DNA from 2 places in the Marinobacter bohaiensis genome. Region 1 is predicted to be linked to the other one. Evidence: predicted binding sites of a transcription regulator. Region 1 holds the regulator's gene; the other holds the start of a gene.

Region 1 (7,660 bases):
TTCTCGGCCAGCTGGCTCAGCAGTTCCAGGTGCTCGCTGGTCGCCTCCTTGGGGACGATCAGCACGAACAGCAGATCCACCGGCTGGTTGTCGATGGCGTCGAACGCAACCCCTTCCTCCAGGGTCAGCAGGGCACCCACCACATGATTGCAGCCGTCCAGACGGCAGTGGGGGATGGCAATGCCCTGACCGATACCGGTGCTGCCCAGCCGTTCCCGGGACACCAGGTTATTGAAGGTCTGGGTCTCGTCGAGCTCGGGGTAGCGCTTGGCTACGTGCTCGGCGATCAACTCAAGGATGCGTTTCTTGCTGGTTCCCGGCACACCACAGAGGGTGAGCTCGGGAACCAGGATGGACTGGATGGTTAATGGTGATTCCGTCATGGATGGAATGCTTTCCCTTGGATGGAACGGCTAGCGGCCGGCAGCACCGTGCATTCGATCAACGGTCTTTTCCTTGTGCTTGAGGATCTGCCGATCAAGTTTGTCGAGCAGGCCGTCAATGGCCGCGTACATATCTTCGTTTTCAGCCTTTGCGTGGATTTCACCACCAATGACGTGGAGTGTGGCTTCGGCCGTCTGGCGCAGCTTCTCCACGGACAGGGTCACCTGACAGTTGCTGATGTGGTCGAAATGGCGTTCGAGTTTTTCAAACTTGCCGGAGACATAGTCTTTCAGAGCGGGAGTCAATTCGACATGGTGACCTGACATATTGAGTTGCATAGGCTTCTCCTGTTGTCGATATGGCCGGGAGCAGAGAAGCTCCCGACGTTGAGCCCGTCGCACTCAGCGACGTTTGAAAACCGACTCTGGCTGGCCCTGGGCGCTTGCGTCTCAGACCAGTCTCTTGCGTTCGTTGGACGGCGGGATGTGCATCGCCTCGCGATACTTGGCGACCGTCCGTCGTGCCACCTTGATGCCCTGGTCCCCGAGCAGCGCTGCAATCTTGCTGTCGCTGAGGGGTTTCTTCGGGGTTTCGGCGGCGACCAGTTTCTTGATCATGGCACGAATTGCCGTGGAGGAACATTCACCGCCCTCGTTCGTGCTCACATGACTGGAGAAAAAGTACTTCAGCTCGAAGATACCGCGCGGCGTATGCATGTATTTCTGGGTGGTGACCCGGGAAATGGTCGATTCATGCATGCTCACTGCCTGGGCAATGTCCGAGAGGATCAACGGCTTCATGGCTTCCTCGCCATGATCCAGAAATCCCTGCTGATGTTCAACGATCCGGGTGGCAACTTTCAGCAGGGTCTCGTTGCGACTCTGCAGACTCTTGATGAACCATTTGGCCTCCTGCAACTGATCGCGCAGGTAGGTGTTGTCGGCACTGTTGTCGGCCCGGCGGATCAGCGCCGCGTAGCCGGCATTGACCCGGATGCGCGGGGCAATTTCGGGATTGAGTTCGACGCGCCAGCGGCCCTTCTGCTTGGACACCACCACATCCGGCACCACGTAATCCGGCTCGGCCTGGTCGAGGGAGTCGCCCGGCCGCGGGTTGAGCGTCTGGATCAGGGCCAGTACGCACTTCAGCTGCTCTTCGCTGAGGCGACTGCGGCGCAGCAACTGGGCGTAATCGCGATTACCCAGCAGGTTGATGTAGTGGCTGATCACCAGCCGTGCCTGGGGCAGCCAGGGGGTATCCGGTGGCAGCTGGTTGAGCTGGATCAGGAGGCACTCCTGAAGGTCCCGTGCGAACACGCCCGGCGGGTCGAAATGCTGCAGGCGGCGCAGCACGGCCTCAACTTCGTCCAGTTCCAGCGGATCTTCCTCGCTGTCGTCGACCAGCCCGGCGTGGATGTCTTCCAGTGTCGAGATCAGGTAGCCGCGCGGGTCCACCGAGTCGAGCAGGGCGTGAGCAATGGCGCGGTCGCGCTCGCCCATGGGGGTGAGGTTGAGCTGCCAGAGCAGGTGGTCCTGCAGGGTCTCGGTGGGGGAGTTGCGTGATTCGAAGTCGGTGTCGTCGTCTTCTTCGCTGCGCGCCGCCGGTGCCGGGGCGGACTGGTAGATGTCGTCCCAGGCGGTGTCGACCGGCAGGTCATCGGGGATTTCCTGGTTGGTATCGGTGTTCCAGTCGGGTTCGGCCGGCTCGTCCCAGCTATCGTCGTCCTGCGTGGTGTCGTTGCTGTCCTCGCTGTTGCCGTCAGCGGACGCGTCCTCACCGTCGCTCTCATTATCAGCGGCGCCGTCTTCCTCTTCCGAGGTTTCCAGCATGGGGTTGGATTCGAGCGCTTGCTGGATTTCCTGTTGTAAGTCCAGCGTGGAAAGTTGCAGCAGGCGGATTGCCTGTTGCAACTGGGGTGTCATGGTGAGCTGTTGACCCAGCTTCAGCTGAAGCGAAGCTTTCATTACCATTGATTTAGTCCCGTCACCCTGTGGCCATCGACTGAGTTATTGCGCCTGGGCAAGACCTGTCCGGATGTCTCCGGACCTTGAAAACGCTCGTGTCAGAGGTCGGTCCGGCTTGCCAAGCAAATTCTTTGCCGAAGTTTACTGCTATGGGTGTCCCGATGACAATGTCTTGGTCGGCGGATATGCCTCGAGAGGTTAGCCGACCCTGTTTCGAGTTTAGCGTTTTGGCGCCCACTGCGATACCCATACCCGATTGACGGGCTCACATGTGGAATTCGTTGCCCAGGTAGACTTCCTTGACCTGCTGGTTGGCCAGGATCTCCTCAGACTGTCCGGATGCGATAATATGGCCGCCGCTGACGATGTAGGCGTTTTCGCAGATATCCAGGGTTTCGCGCACGTTATGGTCGGTGATCAGCACACCGATGCCCTTGTCGCGCAGATGGCGGATGATCTGCTTGATGTCGCTGACCGAGATCGGGTCGACACCGGCAAAGGGCTCGTCCAGCAGGATGAAGGCCGGCTCCATCGCCAGCGCCCGGGCAATCTCCACGCGCCGGCGCTCCCCACCCGACAGGGCCATGCCCAGGCTGTCCCGGATATGCGTGATGTGGAATTCTTCCAGCAGGTTTTCCAGCCTCTCGTCACGCTCCGCCCGAGACAGGCTCTTGCGCGTTTCCAGGATCGCCATGATGTTGTCGCGCACACTGAGCTTGCGAAACACCGAAGCTTCCTGGGGCAGATAGCCGATGCCGGAACGGGCCCGGCCGTGCATGGGCAGGGGTGTGATGTCCTTCTCATCGATGCTGACCCGGCCGTTGTCCGCCTTGACCAGGCCCACGATCATGTAGAAACAGGTGGTCTTGCCGGCGCCGTTGGGGCCCAGCAGGCCGACGATTTCCCCGCTGCGGATTTCCAGTGAGACGTCTTTGACCACTTTAATCTGCTTGTAGCTCTTCGCCAGATTGCTCGCACGCAGTATGGCCATCAGTTACCGGCCTCCGAGGTTCCGCTGCCCTGGCGTGGCTGGATAACCATTTCCACGCGCCCGTCGCCGCCATCGGATTTGCTGCCACCGCCGGCGGTGACCACGCGCCTGGCCGTGTCGTAGTCGATGCGCTCGCCCTTGAACACGTTGCCGTTCTGGCGGATGACGGCTTTTTCCTCAAAGGTCAGCCGGTTCTCGCCGGCAGCGTAAATGATGGTCAGTGCTTCGGCGTCGGTTTTCGGTGTTTCGCCCTGTTGCGGCTGTATGTAGTGCGCCGGCTTGCCGTAGGCTTCGATGCGGTTCAGCGCGCCCTGGCTGCGGTAGAGGACGACGCGGTCCGCGGTCAGCTCGGTGGCGTCCTGGCGCACGACCACATCGCCGGTGTAGACCGCTGTACCCTTGGCGTCGTCGAGTCGGGCATTGTCCGCCGATACCTTGATCGGGCTGTCCGAATTCAGGTCAAAAGCCTGGGCGTTTGCGGCCAGCGCCAGGAGCGCGGCGCCCAGAAGGCGGCGCAGGGGCGCGCGGTTACTGCGCTGATGGCAACTCATACTGTCCTTCCACCTGTGATTGCAGTTTGACGATCCGTTTGTCGATCCAGGCTTTCATGCCCGTGGCGCGGGTCACGCCCCGGGCGTCGGTCAGGATCACCGGGGCGTCAGTGTGCACAATGCGTTTATCGTTATCCAGCGTAAGATGGGGGGTTTCCAGCTTGCCTTGCTTGCCGGATTCCAGGATCCGGCTGATGACCACGTTGCCGGTCAGGTCGATGACGTCGCGCTCCAGGAGGTAGTTGCCTTCCTCGGCTGACACCTTCCAGGGGATGCCTGACTTGGCATCGATCAGCGTGGCGCGCGGCTCCTGCATGTGGGCTCGATTCTGCTCGTCGAACTGTTCGATGCGCGGGCTGGTGATGGTGACGCTGACATTGCCTTCCTCGTCGTAGGCCTGGTAAGCGCCGTTCACCACGAAACTGTCGGGCTCGTCCGGTCCGCGCAGCTGCTCGGCGGTGTTGTCCGGGGATTTTTCGTCGCTTTGCCAGAGCAGATCGATCAGCACGGCGGCCAGTACGGCGATGGCGACGTAGCGCAGGCGGATCTGGTTAAGGCGGCTGAGCATGATCAGTGTCCGTCGGCGTGGTAGGTCTGGTGCATTTCCGCCAGTTTGTTCTGGGCCTGCAGGATCAGGTCGCAGATTTCACGCACGGCGCCTTCGCCGCCACCGGTTTCAGTGCAGTAATCGGCCTGCTCGCGGACATACCAGTGGCCGTTGGGGACGGCAATGCCCAGGCCGGCGTGCATGATGGCGCCCAGGTCGGGCAGATCATCGCCAATATAGGCGGCCTCGCTGGCGGAGATGGCGAGTTCCTCAAGTAGCTCCTTCAGCGCTGCTTCCTTGTCCTCGCGCCCCTGTTGCAGATGTTCAACGCCCAGGTCGCGGGCGCGGCGGGCGGTCAGCGGGGAGTTACGCCCGGTGATGATCGCGACGTCGATGCCGGCGCGCCGCAGTTGCTTGATGCCGTGGCCATCGAGCGTGCAGAAAGCCTTGAGCTCGTCGCCCTGGGCGGTGAAGTAGAGTCGGCCGTCGGTCAGCACGCCGTCAACGTCGAGCGCCAGCAGGCGAATTCGGGCGGCTTTGGTCATCAGGTCGTCGGGCAGCGGTCTTTCCATGGGCCTTCCTCGGTCGGCGCAATCGTGTCGGGATGGGGGTGTCACAGGACGCCTGCGCGTAACAGGTCATGCATGTTGATGGCGCCGATCAGGCTGCCGTGGCGATCCACCACCGGCAGGGCGGTGATCTTGACCTCGTCCATGACGTTAAGTGCTTCCGCGGCCAGCTGGTCGTCACGGATGCGTTTGCCGCCGACGGTCATCACGTCGCGGATCGGCGTGCCGTGAATGTCCACGTTGCGGTCCAGGGCACGGCGCAGGTCGCCGTCGGTGAACACGCCGATCATGGTGCCCGAGTCGTCGATTACCGTCGTCATGCCCAGGCCTTTCTGCGACATTTCCAGCAGGGCGCCGCTGAGCAGGGTATCGGGTTTGACGCGGGGCACCCGGTCACCGGTATGCATGATGTCCGCCACCCGCAACAGCAGGCGGCGACCCAGGCTGCCGCCCGGGTGCGAGAAGGCGAAGTCTTCGGCGCTGAAGCCGCGGACTTCCAGCAAGGCCACGGCGAGGGCGTCCCCCATGACCAGGGTGGCGGTGGTGCTGCTGGTCGGGGCCAGTCCCAGGGGGCAGGCTTCGCGGGGGACGCTGACGTCCAGGTTGGCCGCTGCCTCCTTGGCGAGTACGGATTCCGGGTCGCCGGTCATGCTGATCAACGGTGCGCCCATCCGCTTGATGAGTGGCAGGATGGTCAGCACCTCGGCGGTCTTGCCGGAGTTGGAGATGGCCAGGACCACGTCGTCACCGGTGATCATCCCCAGGTCGCCGTGGCTGGCCTCGCCGGGGTGAACGAAGAAGGAGGGCGTGCCGGTACTGGCCAGGGTGGCGGCGATCTTCTTGCCGATGTGCCCGGACTTGCCCATGCCGGTGACCACGACCCGGCCATGGCATTGCATGACCAGCTTGCAGGCGTGTTCAAATGTCGGATCAATGCGCTCGGACAGCGCGTCGATCGCCTCTCGCTCGATGGCGATCGCCCGGCGCGCTGAGTCGATGAAAGAAGTCGTCATAGTCCGGGCAATCCTTAACGTGCTGCGTGGTAAAGTACGACGGTATAAGCGATGTATCCGGCCAGCAGTATACCACCTTCAAAGCGGGCCAGTTTTCCCTTTTTCTGCATGCCATAGGCGAACGCCGCGAGCAGAACAGTCAGCCCGGCCATGGTGCCGTAGTCCCGGATCAGAACGTCGCTCTCAATCGGCAGCGGGTTGAGCAGTGCCGGCATTGCCAGTACCGCCAGCAGGTTGAACAGGTTGGAGCCGACGATGTTGCCCAGCGCCACGTCGTGGTGGCCTTTGAGGGCGCTGGCCACGGACGCTGCAAGTTCCGGCAGACTGGTGCCGATGGCGACGATGGTCAGGCCGATCACCAGTTCGCTGACGCCCAGGGTCAGGGCCAGTTCGGTAGCGCCCCAGACCAGGATACGCGAGCTGACGATCAACATGACCAGGCCGACGACGAACCAGGTAACGGCGCCCTTGATCTGGATGTCGGGCATTTCCTCGACTTCCTCCAGGAATTCCGGGGCGTCACCGGGGGCGTTGTTGCGGCTGAGCAGGAACAGGGCAATGGCCAGCATCACCAGGAAGATCACGCCGTCCATGGGGGACAGGGCGCCATCCAGCAGCAGCGGGTAAACCAGAATGGTGACCGTGAGCAGGATGGGGAGTTCGCGAAACAGGACGGTCCGTTTCAGGGGAATCGGCGCCACCAGCGTGGTGATGCCCAGTACCAGCCCGACATTGGCAATGTTGGAGCCCAGCGCGTTGCCCACGGCCAGCGCCGGTGCGTCGGTCAGGGCAGCGGTGGCGGAGACCAGCATTTCGGGGGCGGACGTGCCGAACGCGACGATGGTCAGACCGATCAGCATCGGCGACATGCCCAGGTTGCGAGCCAGGGCAACAGAGCCTTCGACAAACCGGTCCGCGCTCCAGATCAGCAGCACCAGGCCGGCGACGAGGGCGCCAATGTAGGGGAGTAGAGACATAGGGTCATTCCGTTGTGAAAACCGGGTCCTGACCGGCGGACCGGGGACCTTCGCAGTGGCGGCAGATTGTGCGCGAGAAGCCGGCTTGTCGCAACCGCGGTCCCGGGCTCCCCGCGTACCGTCATGTTGGGGTGTGGGGCAGTAACGGGTAAGAAAGGGGGAGTTGCGGGCAAGGATCTTGTCCGGGGATATTTGAGCTTCGGGCGAACTTGTCATAATGTAGCGCCCTTTGCGGCCAGTTCCATTCCGTTGCGCGCCCGTTTTTCCCGTTGTGGAGGGGATTTAAGGCGGTATTAATGCAGCGCTGTGGGCTGTCTGGAACAATGCGCCGTGGGAATGGTCGATGCAGCAGGGCGTCGGTTGCCCGTGATGCCTACTGGGAAAGCTCTCGATGACGTCAGAGTCCGCATACATAGACATTCAGGATCTCCTATTCCTGCGCGGCGATCGCCGCATTTTTGACGGCCTGTCGCTGCGCATTCCACGCGGCAAGGTCACCGCGATCATGGGGCCCAGCGGTACCGGCAAGACCACATTGCTCAAGCTGATCGGCGGGCAGCTCCGGCCCGAATCCGGTCGAATCCTTGTGGGCGGGCAGAACGTTCATCAGCTCAGCCGCAAGGCGCTTTACCGGCTGCGCCGCGACATCGGCATGCTGTTCCAG
Region 2 (7,660 bases), on a different contig from region 1:
ATGCCGGCGCCCCTGGAGATCGTCGCTCGGCGTCAATTGCTGCAGCACGAGGACGTCCATGATACGCGTCGTCATGTCCGCCCGTTCCAGGTGACGGCCGATATTGAACAGGCGATAGGTGTCGTCCCGCAGCATGGTGCCGTCGGTCACCCCCACCACCGTCTGGCAACGCCGGATCACCTGCGCCATCATGCGGTAGCGCTGGGCGCGGCTGGACGCCACCTTGCACTCGGACTGCACGAACAGGTGCAGGGAATTGATCTCCTCCCAGAAATCCCGGGGGATCACCTCCCGCACGCAGCGGGCGTTGGTGCGCATCTGGGCGCAGGAATGGCGCAGGGACGCGCTGCTGTCTTCCGCCGCGATCAGGTAGTGCATGACGCCCAGCTCGCTGGAGCTGCCCTCCTGGATAAAGCCCTTGGCGTCCTCCCCCAGCACGTCGATCAGCACCGGCCAGCTGAAGCGGGTGTCCTCCGGTGAATCGATGAGCATATGCGTGGTGGCGTTAAGCAGGCGCGCCGTATCATCGATCCGCTCCAGGTAGCGCCCCATCCAGTATACGTTTTCGGCGACTCGTGCCAGCATGGTTCAGCTCCCGTGATTGATGATCCAGGTGTCCTTGCTGCCGCCCCCCTGGGAGGAATTCACCACCAGGGAACCCCGACGCAGCGCCACTCGGCTCAGGCCGCCATTGGTGCAGTAGACATCCTCGCCCTGCAAAATGAACGGGCGCAGATCCAGATGGCGCGGTTCCAGCCCCTCCTCGCACAGCGTGGGTGCCGTGGACAGGTTGAGCGTGGGCTGGGCGATAAAGTTGCGCGGGTTCTCGCGGATCGACGCGGCGCAACGGGCGCGTTCCTCCTCCGACGCGCGCGGGCCAATGAGAATGCCGTAGCCGCCGGACTCGTTGGCGGGTTTGACCACCAGCTTGTCGAGGTTGGCCAGCACGTGCTCGCGCTCCTTCTCGTCCATGCACAGATAGGTGGGCACGTTGTCGATCAGCGGCTCCTGCTTGAGGTAATAGCGGATGATCTCAGGCACGAAGGCGTAGACCACCTTGTCGTCCGCTACACCGGAACCGGGCGCGTTGGCGATGGCCACATTACCGGCACGCCAGGCTCCGATCAGACCGGGAATACCCAGTGCCGAGTCCTTGCGGAACACCTGCGGGTCGATGAAGGTGTCGTCGATGCGGCGGTAGATCACATCCACCCGCTGCGGCCCCCGCAAAGTGCGCAGGTAAACCACGTCGTTATCGACATAGAGATCGTTGTTCTGGGCCAGCGGGCAACCCATCTGCTGGGCCAGGTAGCTGTGTTCGAAATAGGCGGAATTATAGATACCCGGCGTCAGCACCACGATGCAGGGCGTCACGTCGTCCCGCGGCGAAAGCGACGCCAGCATGTTCCAGAGCTCCACCGGGTAGTCGTCCACCGGACCGATGGTGGATTCGGCAAACAGTTCCGGGAACACGCGCTTCATCACCGTGCGGTTCTCCAGCATGTAGGAAACGCCGGACGGCACGCGCAGATTGTCCTCCAGTACCAGGAAGTTACCCTCGCCATCACGCACCAGGTCGGTGCCACAGATGTTCGCCCAGACCTTGTAGGCCGGTTCGAAGCCCTGACATGGCGCAAGAAAGTTCTTGGATTTCAGCACCAGATCCGACGGCACCACCTTGTCTTTAAGAATCTTCTGCCCGTTATAGAGGTCGTTGATGAACAGGTTGAGCGCCTGCAACCGCTGTTTCAGGCCGTCGCTGGTGCGCTGCCAGTCGCTGGCGGAAATGGTGCGCGGCACCACGTCCAGGGGCCAGGCCCGGTCGATGTTCTCGCTGTCCGAATAGACGGTAAAGGAGATCCCCATGGCGGCAATGGTCCGGTCCAGCTCCGCCTGGCGACGCACCAGCTCGTCCGGGCCGTTCTGCATGATGAACCGGGTGATGGCCAGTGCCTGGGGACGGGCGTAGCCGGAGGACTCCACCAGTTCGTCAAAGCATTCCGGATAGGGCCGGTAAGGATCGAGTGCGATGGCTTCTGACATAACGGTCAGGCTCCCTGCTTGGGTCTGAGTGGTCTGGCATCGGGACAACGCTCCGTGCGTCTGTATCAACCCGAAAACCCAAGCAATCCAGCAAGGCCAGTGCCACTTCGCGACGCCGTTTACTTTTTGTCCGCTGACTTAAGATTAGCCCCGGATACAGATCCTGTGAACTGGCACCTGTCGCCCGGCCAGACAGAACCGCCGACAGGCACATTTCATCGCCTCCCGGTTTTTCTTACAATGGCCCGCTTCAGCTCACCGCCAGGAAATGGATGCCGAATGTCAGTCGCCCCCACTGAACTCACCAAGCACACCCCGATGATGCAGCAGTACCTCAAGATCAAGGTGGAACACCCCAACGAACTGGTGTTCTATCGCATGGGGGACTTCTACGAGCTGTTCTATGAGGACGCCAAGAAGGCGGCGGAGTTTCTCGACATCACCCTGACCGCCCGTGGCCAGTCCGGCGGCCAGCCGATTCCCATGGCCGGCGTGCCCTATCATTCGGCAGAAGGTTATATCGCGCGCCTGGTCCGGGCGGGTCAGTCCATTGCCATCTGCGAACAGATCGGCGATCCGGCCACCAGCAAGGGGCCGGTAGAGCGCAAGGTGGTGCGCATCGTCACACCGGGCACCCTGAGTGACGAAGCCTTCCTGGAAGACCGTCGCGACAACCTGCTGGTGGCCCTGTTCAGTCACCGCGAGGAATTCGGCCTGGCGACGCTGGATATTTCCAGTGGCCGCTTCTCCGTGGCGGAATTCAGCGGCACTGAATCCCTGCAGGGCGAACTGCAGCGTCTGCGTCCGGCGGAGATCCTGATCAGCGAGGACTTCCCGTTCGAGGACCTGCTGGAAGGCTTCACCGGCATCCGCCGCCAGGGCCCCTGGCTGTTCGAGCGTGACACCGCCCACCGCCTGCTGACCCAGCAGCTGCAGGTGCGCGATCTCACCGGTTTCGGCTGCGACGACCTGTCCCTGGCCATTTCCGCCGCGGGCTGCCTGCTGCAGTACGCCCGCGAGACCCAGCGCACGGCCCTGCCGCACATCCGCAAGCTGTCCCGGGAGCGGCGCGAGGATTCGATCATCCTGGACGCCGCCAGCCGCCGGAACCTGGAAATCGACACCAACCTGACCGGCGGCACCCAGTACACCCTGGCCTGGGTCATGGACCGCACCGCCACCGCCATGGGCGGGCGCCAGATCCGGCGCTGGCTCAACCGGCCGCTGCGCGACGTGGCCACCGTGCGCGAGCGTCAGGCCGCGGTGTACGCCCTGCTCGACGGTTTCCATTACGAGCCGCTGCACGACCTGCTCAAATCGGTCGGTGACATTGAGCGCATCCTGTCCCGCGTCGCCCTTCGCTCGGCCCGACCGCGCGACCTGGCGCGCCTGCGCGACGCCTTCAAGCTGCTGCCGGAACTGCAGGACGTGCTCGGGGACGTCGCCTCCGACCGCATCGCCAGCCTGCGCGAGACCGCCGGCACCTACCCGGAGCTGGCCGACCTGCTGACCCGCGCGGTCATCGACAATCCGCCGGTGGTGATCCGTGACGGCGGCGTCATCGCCGAAGGCTACGACGAGGAACTGGACGACCTGCGCAACATCAGCGAGAACGCCGGCCAGTTCCTGCTGGACGTGGAAACCCGCGAGAAGGAGCGCACCGGCATCAGCACCCTGAAGGTGGGTTACAACCGGGTGCACGGCTACTACATCGAGATCAGCCGCGCCCAGTCCGACCAGGCGCCGGTGGACTACATCCGCCGCCAGACCCTGAAGAACGCCGAGCGTTTCATCACGCCTGAGCTGAAGGAATTCGAGGACAAGGCGCTGAGCGCCAAGAGCCGCGCCCTGGCCCGGGAAAAAGGCCTCTACGACGAGCTGCTGGAAACCCTGGCCGAACAGCTGGCGCCGCTGCAGGACACCGCCCAGGCCCTGGCCGAGCTGGACGTGCTGAGCAACTTCGCCGAACGCGCCACCACGCTGCGTTTGAACCCGCCGGAATTCTCCGGCGAGCCGGGGCTGGACGTGCAGGCCGGGCGTCACCCGGTGGTGGAACAGCTGCTGGATGAGCCGTTCGTACCCAACGACCTGCTGATCGACAACGAGCGCCGCATGCTGGTCATCACCGGCCCCAACATGGGCGGTAAGTCCACCTACATGCGCCAGGCGGCACTGATCGCCCTGCTGGCCTACACCGGCAGCTTCGTCCCGGCGGATCGGGCAGTGGTCGGCCCGGTGGATCGCATCTTCACCCGCATGGGCTCCTCCGACGACATCGCCGGCGGCCGCTCCACCTTCATGGTGGAGATGACCGAGACCGCCAATATCCTGCACAACGCCACCGAAAGCAGCCTGGTGCTGATGGACGAGATCGGTCGCGGCACCAGCACCTTCGACGGTCTGTCCCTGGCCTGGGCCACTGCCGAACAGCTGGCCCAGAAGGTACGCTGCTACACCCTGTTCGCCACCCACTATTTCGAGCTCACGCAGCTGGCCGACCAGCTCAAGCACGCGGTGAACGTGCACCTGACGGCGACCGAGCACGACGACAGCATCGTCTTCCTGCACACCGTCCACGACGGTCCCGCCAGCCAGAGCTATGGTCTGCAGGTGGCCCAACTGGCCGGCGTGCCGGGCGACGTGATCAGCAACGCCAAGCAACAGCTGCAGCGACTCGAAGGCACCGCAACCCCCGCCGCGTCCAGCCCGGCGCCAGTCCAGCCCCGACCAGCGGCACGGGAGCCGGAGGCGGGCAGCTTCCAGGGCGACATGTTTTCCGGCTTTGCGCCCAGCGAAGTCGAGCAGGCGTTGGAGGAACTTGATCTGGATGATCTCACGCCGCGGGAAGCGCTCAATCGCCTTTATGAACTCAAGACCTTAATGCAACGCAACTGAGCAACATAAGGTTATAATAAATGAGCCTTTCGGGAGCCCGCCCACGCGCTTGCTACTTCGCGGGGCGCTCCCTACAATACCGCCCTCGCAAGATAAATAACGGTCAGCAGCCTGGTGTTCTGGACGCCGGAGCGAGAAACTGACCTATGGCGCGCGTCACGCTTCGCCAACTGATGAGATAGATCAAGAAACCAGGGATACCAACATGGCATTTGTCGTTACCGATAACTGCATCAAGTGCAAATACACCGACTGCGTGGAAGTCTGCCCGGTAGACTGCTTCTACGAAGGCCCGAACTTCCTGGTCATCGACCCGGACGAGTGCATCGACTGCGCCCTGTGTGAGCCCGAGTGCCCGGCGGAAGCGATTTTCTCGGAAGACGAGCTGCCGGCAGGCCAGGAAAAGTACATCGAAATCAATGCCGAGCTCGCCGGCAAGTGGGAAAATATCACGGAAAAGAAAGATCCCCTCCCCGATGCGGCCGAGTGGGATGGCAAGCCGGACAAGTTCCAGTACCTGGAAAAATAAGGCGCCTGCCGGGTTCGACCCGCGCTCGAACAAAAAAAGGGAAGCTGTCTGGCAGCTTCCCTTTTTTGCGTCTGACGCCTTTGAAAATTGGGCGCTCAACGGGCCATTGTGACCAGTCTACGGATAAGGCGGCGGTCGCCCCTGGGGCGACTCGGAAACTGAAGTTTCCGCTACATCGACTCCCCGGAAACGAGAGTCGGATAGACAACGCTTGGCTCTCCCTTCGAGTACCGGCGAACGCCAGACCCTGTACCCGAAGCTTTTAGCTTCGGAGGGCCCTCCAGGGCCCCGGACAATGCCCCAATACGCCAAGATTCACATCAAGGCTGCGTCACCGCCAGCTTCGCCCCCAGCGCCACAAACACACCGCCCGTCAGCCCATGCAGCAACCGCTTGAGCCGGGGCTTCGCGCCCCAGCGGCGTGAACGCACAATCATCACCGCCACCAACGTCTGCCACACCATGGCAATCACGAAATGCACCGCCGCCAGCAGGATCGACTGGGTAAACGCGGCACCGGCCGGATCGATGAACTGCGGCAGGAAGGCCATGTAGAACAGGGCGGTCTTGGGGTTGAGCACGTTGGACAGCACGCCCTCGCGCAGCGAACGCATGGGCCGGTAGCCGCCCTCGCCCACGGATTCGACCCGCGGCATGGGCGATCCGGAACCGGAGGCCCGCCAGGCCTGGCGCAGGCTCATCAGCCCCAGCCAGACGAGATACAGGGCACCCAGCCATTTGAGCCCGGTAAAGGCCCAGGCTGTCTGCAACAGGATCAGGGAGATGCCGACCGCCGACAGGGTGGCGTGTACGAACAGCCCGCTACAGATGCCCAGACTGCTCACCACGCCATCGCGCAGGCCGCCGCGGGCGGTGTTACGCATCACCACCAGGGTGTCGACCCCGGGTGTCACGGTCAGCAGGGAAATGGCCACCAGGTAGGCCCAGAAGAGATCGGCGCTTGGCATTGCAACATCCTCGGCAGCACGCCGGGACCCGGCGGCTTCAGCTTTCCAACAGTTTCTTCGCCGCCGCCGAGCGGTAGAACGGAGCCAGGCGGCGACGCAACAGCCCCTCAAGATAACCGGACTGGCGCAACAGATCGAGTGTCGGCTGGGCAAAGGCGTCCACTTCGGCCATGACCACCGCCGGCGTCACTCCCACATCGCCCAGCAACGTCGCCAGGGGTTCGTCGCCGTACTTGGCGAACAGGTGTGCGACCACCGCCTGGTAACACCCTTCGAAGTACGCCGTCTTGCGGAAACTCAGCCAGAACTCGTAGCCCAGCACCACGAATTCCTGCAACTCCAGGTCGCCCAGGCCGTTCTGCAGCTCGGCCAGGGAACGGTCTTCGACGCCGTTCCAGGCCGCCATGATGGTGTCGCGCAGCTCGTCGTCGGACAACGCCCGCAGCAGGAACTGCTCGGAGCGCTGCAACAGGCCCGGCAGGCTGTCGCTGAGCCAGGACTTGATGCGCTTCTCGAAGGTCTCGTCGATGCCCGGCACGGCGCGGGTCGCCATGCGCTTGCCGAATTTCATCATCGAGCCCACGCCCGGCACATTGCGGGAAATCAGATTGTCTTCGTACAGGTAATTGACCAGGCCGTGATAGACGAGGTTCGACACCAGCTCCTGATACACCGGGTGCGCCATGATCTCGCCGATCAGCCGCTCGCGGTGCTCGCGCAGTTGCAGGAACTCCTCGACGAAGGCCGCCGCCTGGTCGCGGCTCAGGATTTCGCGCAGCTCGGTCTCGGACTGGACCGGCGCCGACAGCACCTGGCTGGCCATTTCCCCCGCCAGTTCCGGGATACCGGCGTCCAGCTCCATGTTCACCACCAGCCGCTGGATCACGCCCAGGATCTGGTCCTCGCTGACGGCCTCGTTCAGCGTCACCGAGTCGGCCAGCTCGAACAGCCGGTCCACCTCGCCGGCGACGAACTTACGCAATTTCGCGCCTTTCAGGGCGGACAGTTCATGCTTGATGTGCGCTTCCAGTAACTGGTCGGCCAGGCCGTTCGGTTGATCTGCCATGATGGTGTGCGTCCGCGCTCCAGGAAAAGGGAATGTTTCAACCGAGCGTAACACGGCGGGCACGCCGGCGGGTTTGCCCCGCCGGCCTCGAGAGGCGGCCGATCCGGCCAGTCCGGCCCCGCCTCGAGCGGGCGGCTACTGGTGATCGGAGAAGTTGTG

The links. Region 1 encodes sigma-54, which starts transcription at its own class of promoters, with help from an activator protein. Its sites were predicted from a motif close to ANTGGCATNNANNTTGCTNT; they were not measured.
Region 2: the regulator sigma-54 is predicted to act here: its motif matches at 2,131-2,150, upstream of DKK67_RS17660 (circularly permuted type 2 ATP-grasp protein).

What each region holds. Positions count from the first base shown of each region.
Region 1 is NZ_QGEH01000001.1:1,652,512-1,660,171, forward strand. It holds gene ptsN (PTS IIA-like nitrogen regulatory protein PtsN) at 1-383, opposite strand, end outside; gene hpf (ribosome hibernation promoting factor) at 414-722, opposite strand; gene DKK67_RS07385 (RNA polymerase factor sigma-54) at 834-2,348, opposite strand; gene lptB (LPS export ABC transporter ATP-binding protein) at 2,614-3,339, opposite strand; gene lptA (lipopolysaccharide transport periplasmic protein LptA) at 3,339-3,890, opposite strand; gene lptC (LPS export ABC transporter periplasmic protein LptC) at 3,868-4,458, opposite strand; gene kdsC (3-deoxy-manno-octulosonate-8-phosphatase KdsC) at 4,461-5,009, opposite strand; gene DKK67_RS07410 (KpsF/GutQ family sugar-phosphate isomerase) at 5,051-6,031, opposite strand; gene DKK67_RS07415 (calcium/sodium antiporter) at 6,034-6,996, opposite strand; gene DKK67_RS07420 (ABC transporter ATP-binding protein) at 7,388-7,660, shown strand, end outside.
Region 2 is NZ_QGEH01000004.1:226,057-233,716, forward strand. It holds gene DKK67_RS17655 (alpha-E domain-containing protein) at 1-585, opposite strand, end outside; gene DKK67_RS17660 (circularly permuted type 2 ATP-grasp protein) at 589-2,043, opposite strand; gene mutS (DNA mismatch repair protein MutS) at 2,323-4,938, shown strand; gene fdxA (ferredoxin FdxA) at 5,144-5,467, shown strand; gene DKK67_RS17675 (LysE family translocator) at 5,788-6,435, opposite strand; gene DKK67_RS17680 (hypothetical protein) at 6,473-7,501, opposite strand; gene DKK67_RS17685 (DegV family protein) at 7,637-7,660, opposite strand, start outside.